DNA from 2 places in the Spirillospora sp. CA-128828 genome. Region 1 is predicted to be linked to the other one. Evidence: riboswitches for the same ligand, from Rfam matches in the RefSeq annotation. Region 1 holds a riboswitch; the other holds the start of a gene.
What was found. Region 1 has a riboswitch for glycine ahead of gcvP (aminomethyl-transferring glycine dehydrogenase). Riboswitches for the same ligand answer to the same signal wherever they lie in the genome.
Positions count from the first base shown of each region.

Region 2: it holds a riboswitch for glycine, as region 1 does, so the genes downstream of both, gcvT (glycine cleavage system aminomethyltransferase GcvT) here and gcvP (aminomethyl-transferring glycine dehydrogenase) in region 1, are expected to answer to the same signal.

Region 1 is NZ_CP191986.1:4,612,942-4,621,436, forward strand. Features, by position in the region: gene ACQPXG_RS22615 (bifunctional nuclease family protein) at 1-148, shown strand, start outside; gene ACQPXG_RS22620 (MerR family transcriptional regulator) at 671-1,276, shown strand; gene ACQPXG_RS22625 (lysylphosphatidylglycerol synthase transmembrane domain-containing protein) at 1,280-3,757, opposite strand; glycine riboswitch at 4,025-4,119, shown strand; glycine riboswitch at 4,120-4,231, shown strand; gene gcvP (aminomethyl-transferring glycine dehydrogenase) at 4,291-7,173, shown strand; gene ACQPXG_RS22635 (tetratricopeptide repeat protein) at 7,299-8,429, shown strand; gene ACQPXG_RS22640 (PPOX class F420-dependent oxidoreductase) at 8,445-8,495, opposite strand, start outside.
Region 2 is NZ_CP191986.1:7,687,632-7,696,126, forward strand. Features, by position in the region: gene ACQPXG_RS36920 (FadR/GntR family transcriptional regulator) at 1-506, opposite strand, end outside; gene ACQPXG_RS36925 (amino acid permease) at 659-2,194, shown strand; gene ACQPXG_RS36930 (glutamine synthetase family protein) at 2,207-3,562, shown strand; gene ACQPXG_RS36935 (aldehyde dehydrogenase family protein) at 3,571-4,944, shown strand; gene ACQPXG_RS36940 (3-oxoacyl-ACP reductase) at 4,959-5,723, shown strand; glycine riboswitch at 5,817-5,912, shown strand; glycine riboswitch at 5,917-6,004, shown strand; gene gcvT (glycine cleavage system aminomethyltransferase GcvT) at 6,078-7,172, shown strand; gene gcvH (glycine cleavage system protein GcvH) at 7,188-7,577, shown strand; gene glyA (serine hydroxymethyltransferase) at 7,574-8,495, shown strand, end outside.

The DNA of each region.
Region 1 (8,495 bases):
CCTGCGCACCGGCGCCACGATCTTCGCCAGCGAGGACGTCCTCGAAGAGGCCGGCGTGGCCATCCCCGACGAGCAGGAGGACGAGGTGGAGAAGTTCCGCGAGTTCCTCGACACGATCTCCCCCGAGGACTTCGGCCGCGCCGGGTGACGGCTCGGGCGGGAGCCTTCACCTGACACCGGCCTAAGGCCAAGGCGCTTCGCCTGGTCCACCAGCCTGGTGCGGAGGCGCTTCCCATGGCACTCCTGGCCTCGGGCCGCGAGCCTTCAACTGGCACACCGGCCTAGGGCCAATGGCTGGTGCATCTGGCTACTGGGTGGCTTCGGCTTGGGGTGGTGGCTTGGGGAAAGGGGGGCCGGCCTGCGGGTTTGCGGGTTGGGGGGATGTGGGGAATGTCACTGTGGAGGGTAAGGTCATGCCATGGGGCGATTGGTCTTCCATTGCGGTGGACCTGGCGGTTTTTGCGGGGGGAGCATCGGGGTATGGAGTGCGTTGGCGGCGAAGGTGCGCAGTTTGCCCACGTGAAGCCGGTTCATCCGGGCATGCGACGCGCCGACGGTGAACGTTGACCACGCCCTGACCGGCACCTACCGTGCTGGTGGAACACCCGTGGTGTAATTCGTCAAACCCCCTTGACGAAGCGCCGCGGGATGATAGGAGCCGGAGGTCCGCGTGGCGGTGAGCAGCGGCGAGGGCAAGGCGACCCCCGACAGGCACATGGCGTCCCAGCGCGCCGGAGAGCAGGGACTGCTCTTCGACACGCAGGTGTCGGTGCCGCCGGAGGATGTCGGCTACCGCGGCCCGACGGCGTGCGCCGCGGCGGGGATCACCTACCGGCAGCTCGACTACTGGGCCCGTACCAGGCTGGTGGAGCCGAGCGTCCGGTCCGCGCACGGGTCCGGGAGTCAGCGGCTCTACAGCTTCCGCGACATCCTGGTGCTGAAGGTCGTGAAGCGGCTGCTCGACACGGGTGTGTCGCTCCAGCAGATACGTACGGCCGTCACCCATCTGCGTGACCGGGGCGTGCAGGACCTGGCCCAGATCACATTGATGAGCGACGGAGTGAGCGTCTACGAGTGCACCTCGGCCGACGAGGTCGTCGACCTCCTCCAGGGCGGGCAGGGCGTGTTCGGCATCGCGCTCGGACGGGTGTGGCAGGAGGTGGAGGGCAGCCTGGCGGAACTTCCCGGTGAACGCGCCGCCGCCGCCGACGCGGACCCTGCCGAACACCCCCACGATGAGCTCGCCAACCGGCGGCGCGCCCGCCGCACCGGCTGACCCTCAGAGCGCCTCCTTGCGCTGCAGGAAGGTGAACGCCCCCCAGCCCGGCAGCACCGGCAGCCACAGCGTCAGCAGGCGGTAGAGCAGGACGGCCGACGCCGCCGTCTCCGCGCTCAGCCCCGAGATGGTCAACGCCAGCGTGAGCGCGCCCTCGACGGCGCCGAGCCCGCCCGGCGTCGGAGCCGCCGACCCGACCGCGTTCGCGGTGAGGAACACCAGCACCACCGTCGTCCACGGCAGCGACCCGCCGAACGAGCGGATCGACGCGTCCAGGCACAGCGTGAACGCCAGCGTCAGCAGCAGTGTCCCGCCCATGCCCGTGGACAGCTTCTTCGGCGACTGCAGGACGTCCACCAGGCGCGGCACCACGCCCGAGAACATGCTCCGCAGCCGTGAGGTGACGACGCGCCGGACCCGCGGGACCGTCAGCGCGAGACCGGCGAGCAGCCCCAGCGCCAGCACCGCGATCACGATCGTCCGGGACGGCGCCAGATCCTGCGTCGCCTTCGCCGTCGACCCCGTCAGGAACCCGAACAGCACCAGCAGCAGGACGTGCGTGACCAGCCCGACCAGCTGCGACGCGCCCACGCTCGCGACCGCGAGGGCCGGCCGGACGCCCGAGCGCTGCAGGTACCGGGTGTTGACCGCGACGCCGCCGACCGCCGCGGGCGCCACCAGCTTCACGAACGACGCCGCGACCTGCGCCAGCACCGTCCGCCAGAACGGCAGCCTCTCCGGGACGAACCCGATGAGCATCAGCGCCGCCGCGACATAGGTGAGGGACGCCGCGGCCAGCGCGGCGACCACCCAGTGCCAGCTGGCCGTGGCCGCCAGATGGCCGATGTCCAGGCTCGTCACCTGCGGGATGACGATGTACGCCGCGACGGACAGCGCCACGATGCTGAAGATGGTCCGTGGCCGGAACCGCTCCAGCCGGGCCGGTGCCGCCTCCGTCTCCGGCTTGAGCCGGACGATCTGCTCCCGGATCCGGGTGAGCAGGTCCCGGTGGTGCCGCAGCCGGGTGCGCGTCGCCCGGGACAGCGCCACCCGCTGCAGCAGCGGCACCGCCCCGCCCAGCGCCTCCTCGCCCAGCACCGGCGCGGCCGTGCGGACGGCCCGCTCGGGCCCGGCCCGCAGAGCCAGCGTGGTGAGCAGCTGGGCGAGGTCCAGACGCAGCGCCAGGTCGCCCGCCGCCGTCTCCCCGGACCGCAGATCGGTGACGTAGGCGCGCCCGTCCTCGCCGACGAGGACCGCGTCGCCCTCCAGCCGGCGATGCGCGAGCCGCCCCGCCTGCAGGGACCGGAGCTGCCGCCACACGTCCGTCAGCAGTGCGTCGGTGATCTCGTCGTCGGAGACGTCCCCGAGCCGCCGCCCCGGCACGTGCTCGTAGGCCAGCAGCGCCGCCTCCGTGCCGACCTCGCACGTCCCGACCAGCCGCGGGGTCCGGACGCCCGCCGCGTCCACGGCGTACGCCATCAGCGACTCGAGCTCCAGGGACCGGCGCAGCGACCGCAGCGTCCGCCCGGTCGTCGCGGCCCGCAGCCGCAGCAGCCGCCACACGCGGTAGAGCAGGCCCGCGGTCTGCTGGTCGCGGTCGAGGACGCGGACCTCCAGGTCCCAGTCGCCGTGCGGGCCGCGCCCCGCCGGGAGCCGCGCGCCGTACCCGTCCGCAGGGCAAGAGGCGAGGACGACGCCGTAGCGGCGGGCCTCCCCGGTGTCGTCCGCCGGGTCGTCGAGTCGCGCCCCTCGTTTCGGGCGCAGCCCGAGCCGTTCCAGCGACGCCACCACGGTCATGCCGGACGGACGGGGGTTCGGCGTCCCGACCGCGTAGAGGGTGCCGTGGCCGATGGCGCGTCCCAGCAGGTAGGTGGCCGCGAGTGCGGCGACGGAGGCGTAGGACGCGGTGAGCCCGGTCAGCGCCGCCAGCCCGATCATGGTCCATGTCGCGGCCTGCCAGCGGGCGCGGCCCGCCATCCCGACCGCGCTGACGAACGCGATCACCGGGGCGATGTCGGTGTGCACCGGCGCCGTCTCCGTGCCGCCCCAGATGAGCGAGTCCAGCACGCCGCCGGGGGCCGCCCGCACCACCAGGTCGTCCAGGCCCACCGTGATCCCGAAAGCGATCACGGCGGCCAGCAGCGCGATCGCGACGCGCGTGCCGTCCTTGTTGAAGAGCCGCTCGATCCCGAACGCGACCGGCACGGCCAGCACCCCGAAGCTGGACACCAGCGTCGCCAGCGTCAGCAGCAGCCGCGGCGCGTGCGCGGTGCCCTCGGCGATGTCGGTCTGCAGGCCGTGCGTGGTCTGCTGCGCGATCGACACCAGCAGCATCACCGCCGCCAGCCCCACCACCGAGGCCGCGAACCTGATCGCGTCGGACGGACGGCGGATCCGGTCCGGCTGCGCGGGCTCGTCCACGGGCACCCCGGCGGTCGCACCCTGCCTCCGGCGCACCGCGCCGTCGTGGGTCTGTGTCACGCCGTACCGCCGCCCCGACCGTCCGTCATCGTGATCAGCGTCCCAGACCGGGCGGCGCGCCGTCGAGCGGGCCGCCGCCCGGCCGGACGTGTGTCCACCCCGGCGGCCCCCCGGTTGCGCCCCCGTGGCCCGGGGCCGTCCCGTCCCAGGTGAGTGAGCACATCGTACTCGCCGGTACGGCGTCGCGGCCGCGGGCCCACCCCTCAGCGGGGGCGGGACGGAGCGGCGGACGCGTCTTTGGGTAGGGTTCGTCCCAGGACATGCCGTCGACCCTGTGCGGGAGAGATCCCACGCCGCCAGCGTGGGGCGCCGAAGGGGCAACCTCCCCGGAACCTCTCAGGCAAAAGGACCGCTCGGGCGAGGCACCTCTGGAAAGCAGGCGTCGATCCCCGCACGCGGGGAAGGGCGGCTCACCGAAGGGGAAACCCCGCCGCGCGGGTGAAGCTCTCAGGTGCCGATGACAGAGGGGGAGACCGGCCGCCGGCCCGCGCCGGCGGTGGCCCTGAGCGACCGCAGCAGCCAGGAGGCTCTCCATGACCGGCCAGTTCTTCGCCCCCGTGGCCTCGCCGCAGCACCCCCGTTCCGCCTTCGCCGACCGGCACGTCGGCCCCTCGGCCGCCGACCAGGCCAGGATGCTCGCCGCCATCGGCTACTCCGGCATCGAGGCGCTGATCGACGACGCGGTCCCCGCCGCGATCCGCACCTCCCGCCCGCTGGACCTGCCGCCCGCGCTGAGCGAGACCGCCGCGCTGGACCGGCTCCGCGAACTGGCGTCCCGCAACACCGTGCTCACCTCCATGATCGGTCTGGGCTACCACGGGACGACCACCCCCGGTGTGATCATGCGGAACGTGCTGGAGAACCCCGGCTGGTACACCGCCTACACGCCCTACCAGCCGGAGATCTCCCAGGGCCGGCTCGAGGCCCTGCTGAACTTCCAGACGGTCGTCGCCGACCTGACCGGGCTGCCCGTCGCCAACGCCTCCATGCTGGACGAGGGCACCGCCGCCGCCGAGGCGATGGCCCTCGCGCACCGCGTCTCCAAGCGCAAGGAGCCGGGGACGTTCCTCGTCGACGGCGACACGCTCCCGCAGACGATCGAGGTCGTCCGGACGCGCGCGATCCCGCTCGGCATCGAGGTGGTCACCGCCGACCTGTCCGCCGGGCTGCCGGACGGCGACTTCTTCGGCGTGCTGCTGCAGTACCCGGGCACGTCCGGCGCCGTCCGCGACCTGGAGCCGGTCATCGCGCAGGCGCACGAGCGCGGCGCCAGGGCGGTCGTCGCCGCCGACCTGCTCGCGCTGACGCTGCTGCGGCCGCCCGGCGAGTCCGGCGCCGACATCGCGGTGGGCTCCGCGCAGCGGTTCGGCGTCCCCTACGGGTTCGGGGGCCCGCACGCCGGCTACATGGCGGTCGGCGAGGGCATCCAGCGGCAGCTTCCCGGCCGGCTCGTCGGCGTGTCCGTCGACGCGGACGGCGCCGCCGCCTACCGGCTCGCGCTGCAGACCCGCGAGCAGCACATCCGCCGGGAGAAGGCCACCAGCAACATCTGCACCGCGCAGGTCCTCCTCGCCGTGATGGCGAGCATGTACGCCGTCTACCACGGCCCCGAAGGGCTGGCCGCGATCGCGCAGCGGGCGCACCGCCGCGCCGCCGAGATCGCGGCCGGGCTGCGCGCCGGGGGCGTGGAGGTCGTCCACGAGGCGTTCTTCGACACCGTCCTCGCCCGCGTGCCCGGCCGCGCCGCCGAGGTCGTCGCGGCGGCCCGCGACCGCGGGATCAACCTGCGCCCCGCCGATGCCGACCACGTCGGGATCGCCTGCGACGAGACGACGCTGCCCGCGCACGTGACGGCCGTGCTGGAGGCGTTCGGCGTCACGGCGTCCGGCGAGGCCGCAGGCGAGGTGGCCGAGGCGTTCCCGGACGCCCTGCGCCGCGAGAGCCCCTACCTGACCCACCCGGTCTTCCACGCGCACCGCTCCGAGACCGCGATGCTGCGCTACCTGCGCAGGCTCCAGGACAAGGACATCGCGCTCGACCGCTCGATGATCCCGCTCGGCTCCTGCACGATGAAGCTGAACGCCACCGCCGAGATGGAGCCGGTCACCTGGCCCGAGTTCGCGGACGTCCACCCGTTCGCGCCGCTCGACCAGGCCGCCGGCTACGTCGAGCTGATCGGTGAGCTGGAGGAGTACCTCGCCGAGATCACCGGGTACGCGAAGGTCTCCGTCCAGCCGAACGCCGGCTCCCAGGGCGAGCTGGCCGGCCTGCTCGCCATCCGCGGCTACCACGCGTCCCGCGGCGAGGAGCACCGCGACGTCTGCCTGATCCCCTCGTCCGCGCACGGCACCAACGCGGCCAGCGCGGTGATGGCGGGCATGCGCGTCGTCGTGGTCAGGTGCGACGAGGGCGGCAACGTCGACCTCGGCGACCTGCACGCCAAGATCGGCAAGCACGGGGACCGGCTCGCCGCGATCATGGTGACCTACCCGTCCACGCACGGCGTCTTCGAGGAGAGCATCACCGACGTGTGCGCGGCGGTGCACGAGGCCGGCGGCCAGGTCTACGTGGACGGCGCCAACCTCAACGCGCTCGTCGGCCTCGCCCGCCCCGGCGAGTTCGGCTCGGACGTCTCGCACCTCAACCTGCACAAGACGTTCTGCATCCCGCACGGCGGCGGCGGTCCCGGCGTCGGCCCGATCGGCGTCCGCGCGCATCTGGCCCCGTTCCTGCCCAGCCACCCGCTCCGCGCGGAGGCCGGCCCGGAGACCGGCGTCGGCCCGATCTCCGCGGCCCCGTGGGGATCGGCGGGCATCCTGCCGATCTCCTGGGCCTACATCGCGATGATGGGCCCGGACGGCCTGCGCGCCGCCACCGAGGGCGCGATCGTCGGCGCCAACTACCTCGCCGCCCGCCTCGGCCCGCACTACCCGATCCTCTACACCGGGCGGAACGGCCTCGTCGCGCACGAGTGCATCGCCGACCTCCGCAAGATCACCAAGGAGACCGGGATCACCGCCGAGGACGTCGCCAAGCGCCTCATCGACTACGGCTTCCACGCGCCGACCCTCTCGTTCCCCGTCGCCGGCACCCTGATGATCGAGCCCACCGAGTCCGAGGACCTCGCCGAGCTCGACCGGTTCTGCGACGCCATGATCGAGATCCGCCGGGAGATCCGGCGGGTCGCCGACGGCGGCTACGACGCCGAGGACAACCCGCTCAAGAACGCGCCGCACACCGCCGGCTGCCTGATCTCCGACGACTGGAAGCACGCCTACACCCGCGAGGAGGCCGCCTATCCGCTGCCGTCCCTCCGCGAGGCCAAGTACTGGCCGCCCGTCCGCCGCATCGACCAGGCCTACGGCGACCGCAACCTCGTCTGCTCCTGCCCGCCCCCGGAGGCCTTCGAGGACTGAGCCGCGAACCGGTCCGCGGACCGATTAGTGATCTTGCTGGGGGTTTCGGGGTGTCGTCGCGGGACGCGGCGGGGCCGGGTCGCTAGTCTCTTTGCGGACCCCGACCCCCAGAGGGCAGAAGAGCGATGAGCGAGTCCCCGGAACCGGTATCCGACGACGCGGAGCGGTTGTGCGAGGAGGCACGGAGCCTCGCCGAGAACGGTGAGGCGGAGCGGGCGGCACTGCTGTTCCAGAAGGTGCTCGCCCTGGGCGGGACGTCCTGCCGGGCGCAGGCCGCGCTGGGGCTGGCGGTCGTCCTCGACGACGCCGGGGAGGTGGAGCGGGCCCGGGAGGCGGACCGGGCCGCGATCGCGACCGCCGACCCCGAGTACGGCCCCAGGGCCGCCTACCATCTTGCGCTCACCCACGAACGGGCCGGTGAGCACGAGCAGGCGGCGCCCGCCTGGCGGGTCGTGGTCGACTTCGGCAACCCCGCCTACCTTCCGCCCGCCCATCTGGCCCTCGCCAGGATCGCCGACGACGCCGGCGACTTCGACGCGGCGCGCGATCACTGGGAGGCGGTGATCGGGACCGGCGACCCCGAGTACGGGCCGCCCGCCGCGCACGACCTCGCGCAGCGGCTGCTGGAGCGCGGCGAGCCCGCCAGGGCCCAGCGGATCCTGACCGCGGCGCTGAAGCTGATCGATCGCGAGACCGCCCCGTACGCCTACGGGCGGCTGGCCGTCGCGCTCGGCATCTCCTACCTCGACCAGGCGATCGGCGCGTTCGGCGCGGCGCTGGGGGAGGACCCGGCCGACGCGGAGGTCGGGCCGCTGGCCACCGAGCTGCTGGCGCGGACGCTGCCGCTGCGGGGGCGGGGCGGCGAGGCCGCCGAGGCGTGGCGGCGCGGGCTCGCCGACCCGGGCATCGCCGGGCAGGTGCGGGCGCGGCTGCGCCGCGACTTCGGCGACGCCGAGGACGACGGCGACCCCGGCGACCTGTGGTGGGAGCCGGTCGTCGAGGAGGCGGTGTCGGACGGGACGCTCCCCGCCGTCGCGGGCGAGGCGTTCGGCGCCCTCGACCACATGTACGCGCTGCTGGCCGTCCGGTACGCGGACGAGCCGGGCGAGCGCAGGCCGGGGGAGACGCACGAGGTGCTCGGCAGGGCGGTGCGCGTCCCGGACGGCTATCCGTGGGGTCCGCTGCTGCACGAGAGCTTCGCCGAGCGGCTCCGCCTCGCCATGGGAACCCCCGCCCCGAACCGGCCGGAGGGCTGAGCCGCCCTCCGCCGGTCAGCCGGCGATGGCGCGTTCGGCGACCACCTTGGTGATGCGGGCGCGGAC
Region 2 (8,495 bases), 3.1 Mb from region 1:
GTCAGGTGGAAGAGGGTGTCGAGGCGACGGTAGGCGTCCGGCCCGGCGGCGTCCAGTTCGGCCAGCCGGGTGCGCAGCAGCTCGCGCTGGGCCTCGGTGAGCCGGGCCGTGGCGAGTATCTGGGCGGCGCCGGTCTCCACGGCCATGCGGAAGGTGAGTGTGTCGTTGAGGTCGTCGCCCATCTGGGCGAGGGCGCGCTTCAGATCGGACTGGCGCGGCTTCGGCCGCTCGTAGGTGACGAACGTCCCGCCGAACCGTCCCCGGCGGGACTCCACGTACCCCTCCTGCTGGACGGCCCGGATCGCCTCGCGCAGGGTGACGCGGCTGACGCCGAGCAGCGGCGCCAGCTCCCGTTCGGGCGGCAGCCGCTCGCCGCGGTCGACGACGCCGAGCTTGATCGCCTGAAGCAGCCGCTCGACGGTCTCCTCGAAGGCGTTGCCCGTCCGGACGGGACGGAACACAGCGCTCGCGGCGAGGTCGGGCAGGGCCGGATCCGGCTCGGGCATGACCGTCCTTCGGGGCCGCGGGGGTCGGGAAGTTCCACGTTACAGGTGCGTTTCGGCGCGCTCAGGGTCTTGACGGGAGCGCCGCCGCAAATATTAATGGTCTGTTGTTAGCCCATTAAGGGCGGCACGACCCCCTGGACGAGGAGGTGCTCGTGAGCATCGACGAGCACAAGGCTTCCGCCGGCCCCGACCCCATGTCCGACGACGAGAAACGGCTGCACGAACTGGGCTACGCCCAGGAGCTCAGCCGGTCCATGTCCGGTTTCTCCAACTTCGCTGTCTCGTTCACCATCATCTCGGTGCTGAGCGGCTGCCTGACGTCCTACACCATCGGCCTCAAGGGCGGCGGACCCGCCGTCATCACCTGGGGCTGGCTCGGCGTCGGCGCCATGACGCTGCTGGTCGCGCTCGCGATGGCCGAGGTCTGCTCCAGCTACCCGACCGCGGGCGGCCTCTACTACTGGGCCGCCAAGCTGGCCCGGACGAACGGCCCCGCGTGGTCGTGGTTCACGGGCTGGTTCAACTTCATCGGCCAGGTCGCCGTGACGGCGGCCATCATCTACGGCTCCGCCGCGTTCCTGAATCCCCTGCTGGACCTCCAGTTCGGGTTCGACGTGTCGCTCGGCCACACGTTCCTCCTGTTCGCGGTCCTGCTGGTCGTGCACGCGCTGCTCAACCAGTTCGGCGTCAAGATCGTGTCGCTGCTGAACAGCGTCAGCGTGTGGTGGCACGTCCTCGGCGTCGCGATCGTCGTCGGCGTGCTGGCGATCAAGCCGTCGCACCACCAGTCGGCCGGGTTCGTCTTCTCCGAGTTCGTGAACGAGACCGGCTGGCAGTACGGGGCCTACGCGGCGCTGATCGGCCTGCTGCTCTCGCAGTACACGCTGACCGGGTACGACGCGTCGGCCCACATGACGGAGGAGACGCACGACGCGGCGCGGTCCGGCCCGAAGGGCATCGTGAACTCGGTGCTGATCTCGGTCGTGGCCGGCTGGATCCTGCTGCTCGGCGTCACGTTCGCGATCCAGGACTACGGCAAGGCGGTCGAGGGCGGCCCGGCCGAGATCTTCATCGCGGCCACCGGCGAGACGACCGGCAAGCTGCTGATCCTCGTGTCGTTCGGCGCGCAGTTCTTCTGCGGGATGGCCTCGGTGACGGCGAACTCCCGGATGATCTACGCGTTCTCGCGGGACGGGGCGCTGCCGTTCTCGTCGTTCTGGCACCAGATCAACAAGCGGAGCAGGACCCCCACCAACGCGATCTGGCTGGCCGCCGGGGGCGCGTTCGTGCTGGCCCTGCCCGCGATCTGGAACCTCACCGCGTACCTGGCCGTCACGTCCGTCGCGGTCATCGGCCTCTACATCGCCTACGTGATCCCGACGTACCTGCGGCTGCGGCAGGGCGCCGACTTCCGGGCGGGGCCGTGGAACCTCGGCCGCTGGAGCAGGCCCATCGGCACGCTCGCGGTGGTGTGGGTGGTGTTCGTCTCGGTGGTGTTCATGCTGCCGCCCGCGAACCCGATCACCAAGGACTCCTTCAACTACTCGCCGATCGCGATCCTGGTGGTGCTGGGCGGAGCCGCGCTGTGGTGGGTGCTGTCGGCCCGCAAGTGGTTCAAGGGCCCGAAGGTGCAGGGCAGCGCCGAAGAACTGGCCGCCATCGAGCAGGAACTCCAGTCGCTCGGTTAGGAGACTGAGAACGTGACCACATCCCTCACCCTCGACGAGTTGCGCGAGGAGGCGGCGGCGGGCCGGATCGACACCGTGATCGTCGCGATCACCGACATGCAGGGGCGCCTCCAGGGCAAGCGGCTCTCGTCCCGCTTCTTCCTGGAGGAGGTCGTCGGGCACGGCTCGGACGGCTGCAACTACCTCCTGGCGGTGGACGTCGACATGAACACGGTGGACGGCTACGACATGTCGTCCTGGGACACCGGCTACGGCGACTTCGTGATGCGTCCCGACCTCGCCACCCTCCGGCGGATCCCCTGGCAGGAGGGGGCCGCACTCGTCCACGCGAACATCGCCGCGGAGGACGGCACCGGCGTGGGGCCCTCGCCCCGGCAGATCCTCTGGCGCCAGCTCGACAGGCTGGCCGAGCGGGGCTGGGGCGCCTACGTCGGGACGGAACTGGAGTTCATCGTCTACAAGGACTCCTACGAGGACGCCTGGGGGAAGGCGTACCGCGACCTCACCCCGGCCAACCAGTACAACGTGGACTACTCGCTGCTCGGGGGCGCCCGCGTCGAACCACTGCTGCGCCGGATCCGCAACGGCATGACCGGCGCGGGGATGTACGTGGAGTCGGCCAAGGGGGAATGCAACCTCGGCCAGCATGAGATCGCGTTCCGCTTCGACGAGGCCCTGCGCACGTGCGACAACCACGTCCTCTACAAGACCGGCGCCAAGGAGATCGCCGCCCAGGAGGGCATGTCGATCACCTTCATGGCCAAGCCGAACGAGCGGGAGGGCAACTCCTGCCATGTCCACCTCTCGCTGCGGTCCTCGGACGGGTCGCCGGTGCTGGCCGGGGACGGCCCGCACGGGCTGTCCCGGCTCGGCGAGCACTTCATCGCGGGCCAGCAGGCGTGCCTGCGCGACTTCACGCTGCTGTACGCGCCGAACATCAACTCCTACAAGCGCTACCAGCCCGGCTCGTTCGCGCCGACCGCGATCAAGTGGGGCGTCGACAACCGGACGTGCGCGCTGCGGCTCGTCGGCCACGGGCCGTCCCTGCGCATCGAGAACCGGGTGCCCGGCGGCGATGTCAACCCGTACCTCGCGGTCGCCGCGATGATCGCGTCCGGGCTGCACGGCATCGAGAACGAGCTTCCGCTGGAAGAGCCGTTCGTGGGCAACGCCTACGCGACCGACGCCGACACCGTCGTCGGGACGCTCCGCGACGCCGCCGCCGACTGGGGCCGCAGTTCCCTGGCCCTGGACGCCTTCGGGAAGGAGGTCGTCGAGCACTACGCCAACTACGCCCGCGTCGAACTCGACGCCTACGACCGAGCGGTCACCGACTGGGAGATGTTCCGCGGCTTCGAGCGGTTGTGAGGCTCTTGTTGACGGGTGACGAGTTCGACGTCGTGAATCCGGCCACCGAGGAGGTCATCGAGCGCGTTCCGCTGGCGTCGGCCGAGGACGTGGACGCGGCCGTGGCGCGAGCCCGGCGGGCGTTTCCTCCCTGGCGGGACGTGGCGCCTGGAGATCGGGCCCGGTTGTTGCGGGCGTTCGCCGATCTCGTGGACGCGCATGCGGACGAGCTGGCCGCCCTGGAAGTGCGCAACGCCGGGCATCCGATCGGGCAGGCGCGCTGGGAGGCCGGGAACCTGCGGGACGTCCTGCACTACTACGCGGCGGCGCCGGAACGGCTCGCCGGACGGCAGATCCCGGTGCCGGGCGGTCTGAACGTGACGTTCGCGGAGCCGCTCGGTGTCGTGGGCGTGATCGTCCCGTGGAACTTCCCGATGCCGATCATGGGCTGGGGGCTGGCGCCGGCGCTGGCGGCGGGCAACGCCGTCATCGTCAAACCGGCCGAGCTGACACCGCTGACCGCGCGGCGGGTCGGCGAGCTGGCGCTGGAGGCCGGGCTGCCCGAAGGCGTGGTGCAGGTGCTGCCGGGCGCGGGCCCGGTGGCGGGACGGCGGCTGGTGGAGCACCCGGACGTCCGGAAGATCGTGTTCACCGGGTCGACGCGGGTCGGCACGGAGATCATGGCGGCGTGCGCGCCGGGTGTGAAGCGGCTGACGCTGGAGCTCGGCGGCAAGAACGCCAACATCGTGTTCGCCGACGCCGACCTGGAGAAGGCCGCCGCGACCGCGCCCTCCGCGGTGTTCGACAACGCCGGGCAGGACTGCTGCTCGCGCTCCCGGATCCTCGTGGAGCGGCCGGTGTACGACCGGTTCCTCGAACTCCTGGAGCCCGCCGTCCAGGGGGTCGTGGTCGGTGACCCCCGGGATGAGAAGACCGAGGTGGGGCCGCTGATCAGCGCGGCGCACCGGGAGAAGGTCGCCTCGTACGTCCCGGACGACGCGCCTGTGCTGATCCGGGGGTCGGCGCCGGAGGGACCGGGGTTCTGGTTCCCGCCGACCGTACTGGCCGGGCCGTCCTGCACGGCGCTTCCGTCCTGGCAGGACGAGGTCTTCGGGCCGGTCGTCACCGTCGTCCCGTTCGAGGACGAGGCGGACGCGATCCGGCTCGCCAACGACACGCCCTACGGCCTGTCCGGCTCGATCTGGACTCGCGACGTCGGGCGCGCCCTGCGCGCGTCCCGGGCCGTCGAGGCCGGGAACCTGTCGGTGAACTCGCACTCGGCCGTCCGCTACTGGACGCCGTTCGGCGGGTTCAAGCGGTCGGGCCTCGGCCGCGAGCTCGGCCCGGACGCCCTCGACGCGTTCACCGAGACCAAGAACGTCTTCATCTCCACCGAGCAATGACAGGAGTGACATCCATGCAGCGTCTGGAGGGCCGGGTGGCCGTCGTGACCGGCGGCGCGGGCGGCATCGGCCTCGCCACCGTGCGCCGCTTCGCACAGGAGGGCGCCCGGGTCGTCGTCGCCGACGTGGACGAGACCGCCGGCAAGACCGCGGCGGACGAGCTGGACGGCCTTTTCGTCAAGGTGGACGTCACCGTGGAGGACGAGGTCGCGGCGCTCTTCCGGACCGTCCACGACGCCTACGGGCGCATCGACGTGGCGTTCAACAACGCCGGCATCTCCCCACCGGACGACGACTCGATCCTGGAGACGGGCCTGGACGCGTGGAAACGCGTCCAGGAGGTCAACCTCACGAGCGTGTACCTGTGCTGCAAGCACGTCATCCCCTACATGCTCGACCAGGGCAAGGGCTCGATCATCAACACGGCGTCGTTCGTGGCCAAGATGGGCGCGGCGACGTCGCAGATCTCCTACACCGCGTCCAAGGGCGGCGTGCTGGCGATGTCGCGGGAGCTGGGCGTGCAGTTCGCGCGGCAGGGCGTCCGGGTCAACGCGCTGTGCCCCGGCCCGGTCAACACTCCCCTCCTGCGGGAACTGTTCGCCAAGGATCCGGAGCGGGCGGCGCGGCGGCTCGTCCACGTCCCGGTGGGACGGTTCGCCGAGGCGTCCGAGATCGCCGCGGCCGTCGCGTTCCTGGCGTCGGACGACGCGTCCTTCATCACGGCCTCGGAGTTCCTCGTGGACGGCGGCATCTCCGGCGCCTACGTCACCCCGCTGTGAGGTGAGCTGCCACAACCCCGCGGCAACCTGCCATGAGCACAGCAGGGGCCCTTGGGTCTGCGGGGAGAGAAATGCAATAATCGACACCGCCGATGATCCCGTGCGGGAGAGTCCCTGGCAGCCGGCCGGGGACGCCGAAGGAGCAAATCCTCCCCGGAACCTCTCAGGCCCACGGACCGCACGGGCCAGGCGACCTCTGGAAAGCGGGGACCGCGGTCCCCCGCCGAAGGTGAAAGCCCGCCGGGCAGGCGGGTGAAGCTCTCAGGCGCCGATGACAGAGGGGGAGGCACCGAGACGCCCGGTGCGCGAGTGGGACGATGGACCACGCGCGCCCGTGACGAAGGAGCCGAACCCATGTCCGCCGATCCGATCCCCAAGAAGACGCCGCTGCACGACGTCCACCAGGACCTCGGCGCGAATCTCGTCGACTTCGCCGGCTATCTGATGCCGCTGCGCTACGCGAGCGAGACCGCCGAGCACCAGGCCGTCCGCACCGGGGCGGGGCTGTTCGACCTGTCGCACATGGGGGAGATCTTCCTCTCCGGTCCGGGCGCGGGCGCCGCGCTCGACTTCGCGCTGGTCGGGAACCTGTCGCCGATGCCGGTCGGCAAGGCCCGCTACACGATGATCTGCGGGCCGGACGGCGGCGTCCTGGACGACCTGATCGTCTACCGGCTGGCCGACGACACCTGGATGGTCGTCGCGAACGCCGCGAACGCCGCCGTCGTCCGGGAGGCGCTGACCGAGCGGGCCGCGGGCTTCGAGGCCGCCGTGGAGGACCGTTCCGCGTCGTACGCGCTGATCGCCCTGCAGGGCCCGCGTTCGCAGACGATTCTCGAAGGCTTCACCGAGGCGCCGCTCGCCGGCCTCAAGTACTACGCGATCCTCGCCGGGCGGGTCGCGGGCGTCGACGCGCTCGTCGCCCGCACCGGCTACACCGGCGAGGACGGTTTCGAGCTGTTCGTGGACGCGTCCGACGCCGTCGCGCTGTGGAGGGCGCTCGCCGCGGTGGACGGGGTCGTCCCGGCCGGGCTGTCCGCCCGCGACACGCTGCGCCTGGAGGCGGGCATGCCGCTGTACGGGAACGAGCTGACCGCGGAGACCACCCCGTTCGAGGCCGGCCTCGGCCGGGTCGTGAAGCTGGACAAGCCGGGCGACTTCGTCGGAAAGACCGCCCTGGCGGCGCAGGCGCAGACCCCGCCGGGCCGTAGGCTCGTGGGGCTGGTCGCGCGGGGGCGTCGCGCGCCTCGCAAGGGGTACCAGGTCGTCACGTCCGGCGGCACGCCGTGCGGGGTCGTGACGAGCGGCGCCCCGTCGCCCACACTGGGCACGCCGATCGCCATGGCCTACCTCGACAGCGGCGTCGGGGAGACGGGCCTCGCCGTGGACGTCCGCGGCCGGCACGAGCCGGTGGACGTGGTCGAGCTGCCGTTCTACAAGCGTTCCTGAAAGAGAGAAGTGATCGTGAGCGTTCCTGAGGAGCTCCGCTACAGCGAGGAGCACGAGTGGGTGTCGGGCCTCGGCGGCGAGGACGGCATCGTCACGGTCGGCATCACCGCGCACGCCGCCGACGCCCTCGGCGAGATCGTCTACCTCGAGCTGCAGCCCTCCGAGGGCGACGCCGTCGAGGCGGGCGAGCCGTGCGGCGAGGTGGAGTCGACCAAGTCGGTCAGCGACATCTACTCCCCCGTCAGCGGCGAGATCACCGCGATCAACGGTGCCGTGGTGGACGAGCCGAAGGTCATCAACGACGACCCGTACGGCGAGGGCTGGATCTTCAAGGTCCGCATCTCGGAGGAGCCGGGCGACCTGCTCGACTCCGCCGCCTACGACAAGCTGATCGAGGAGTCATGACGTTGTACGACTCGCTCGCGACCGCGGACCCGGAGGTCGCCGAGGCGGTCACCGCCGAGCTGCGGCGGCAGCAGAACACCCTCGAAATGATCGCGTCGGAGAACTTCGCGCCGGTCTCGGTGCTGGAGGCGCAGGGCTCCGTCCTCACCAACAAGTATGCCGAGGGCTACCCGGGCCGGCGCTACTACGGCGGCTGCGAGTACGTCGACGTCACCGAGCAGCTGGCCATCGACCGGGCCAAGGAGCTGTTCGGCGCCGACCACGCGAACGTCCAGCCGCACAGCGGGGCCCAGGCCAACACGGCGGTCTACTTCGCGCTGCTCCAGCACGGCGACACCATCCTCGGCCTCGACCTCGCGCACGGCGGGCACCTCACGCACGGGATGCGGCTGAACTACTCGGGCAAGGTGCTGAACGTGGTGCCGTACCACGTCCGCGCCGAGGACGGCCTGGTCGACATGGACGAGGTCGCCTCGCTCGCGGCCGAGCACCGGCCCAAGATGATCGTGGCGGGCTGGTCGGCGTACCCGCGGCAGCTCGACTTCGCGGCGTTCCGGGAGATCGCCGACTCGGTCGGAGCGCTGCTCATGGTCGACATGGCGCACTTCGCGGGCCTGGTCGCGGCCGGCCTGCACCCGTCGCCGGTCCCGTACGCCGACATCGTCACGACCACGACGCACAAGACGCTCGGCGGACCGCGCGGCGGCCTGATCCTCGCCCGCGAGGAGTACGGCAAGAAGATCAACTCCGCGGTGTTCCCGGGCATGCAGGGCGGCCCGCTGGAGCATGTGATCGCCGCGAAGGCGGTCGCCCTCAAGATCGCCGCGTCGGACGAGTTCAGGGCCCGGCAGGAGGCCACCGTCGAGGGCGCGCGGCTGCTCGCCGAGCGTCTCCTCGCCGAGGACTCCGCCAAGGCCG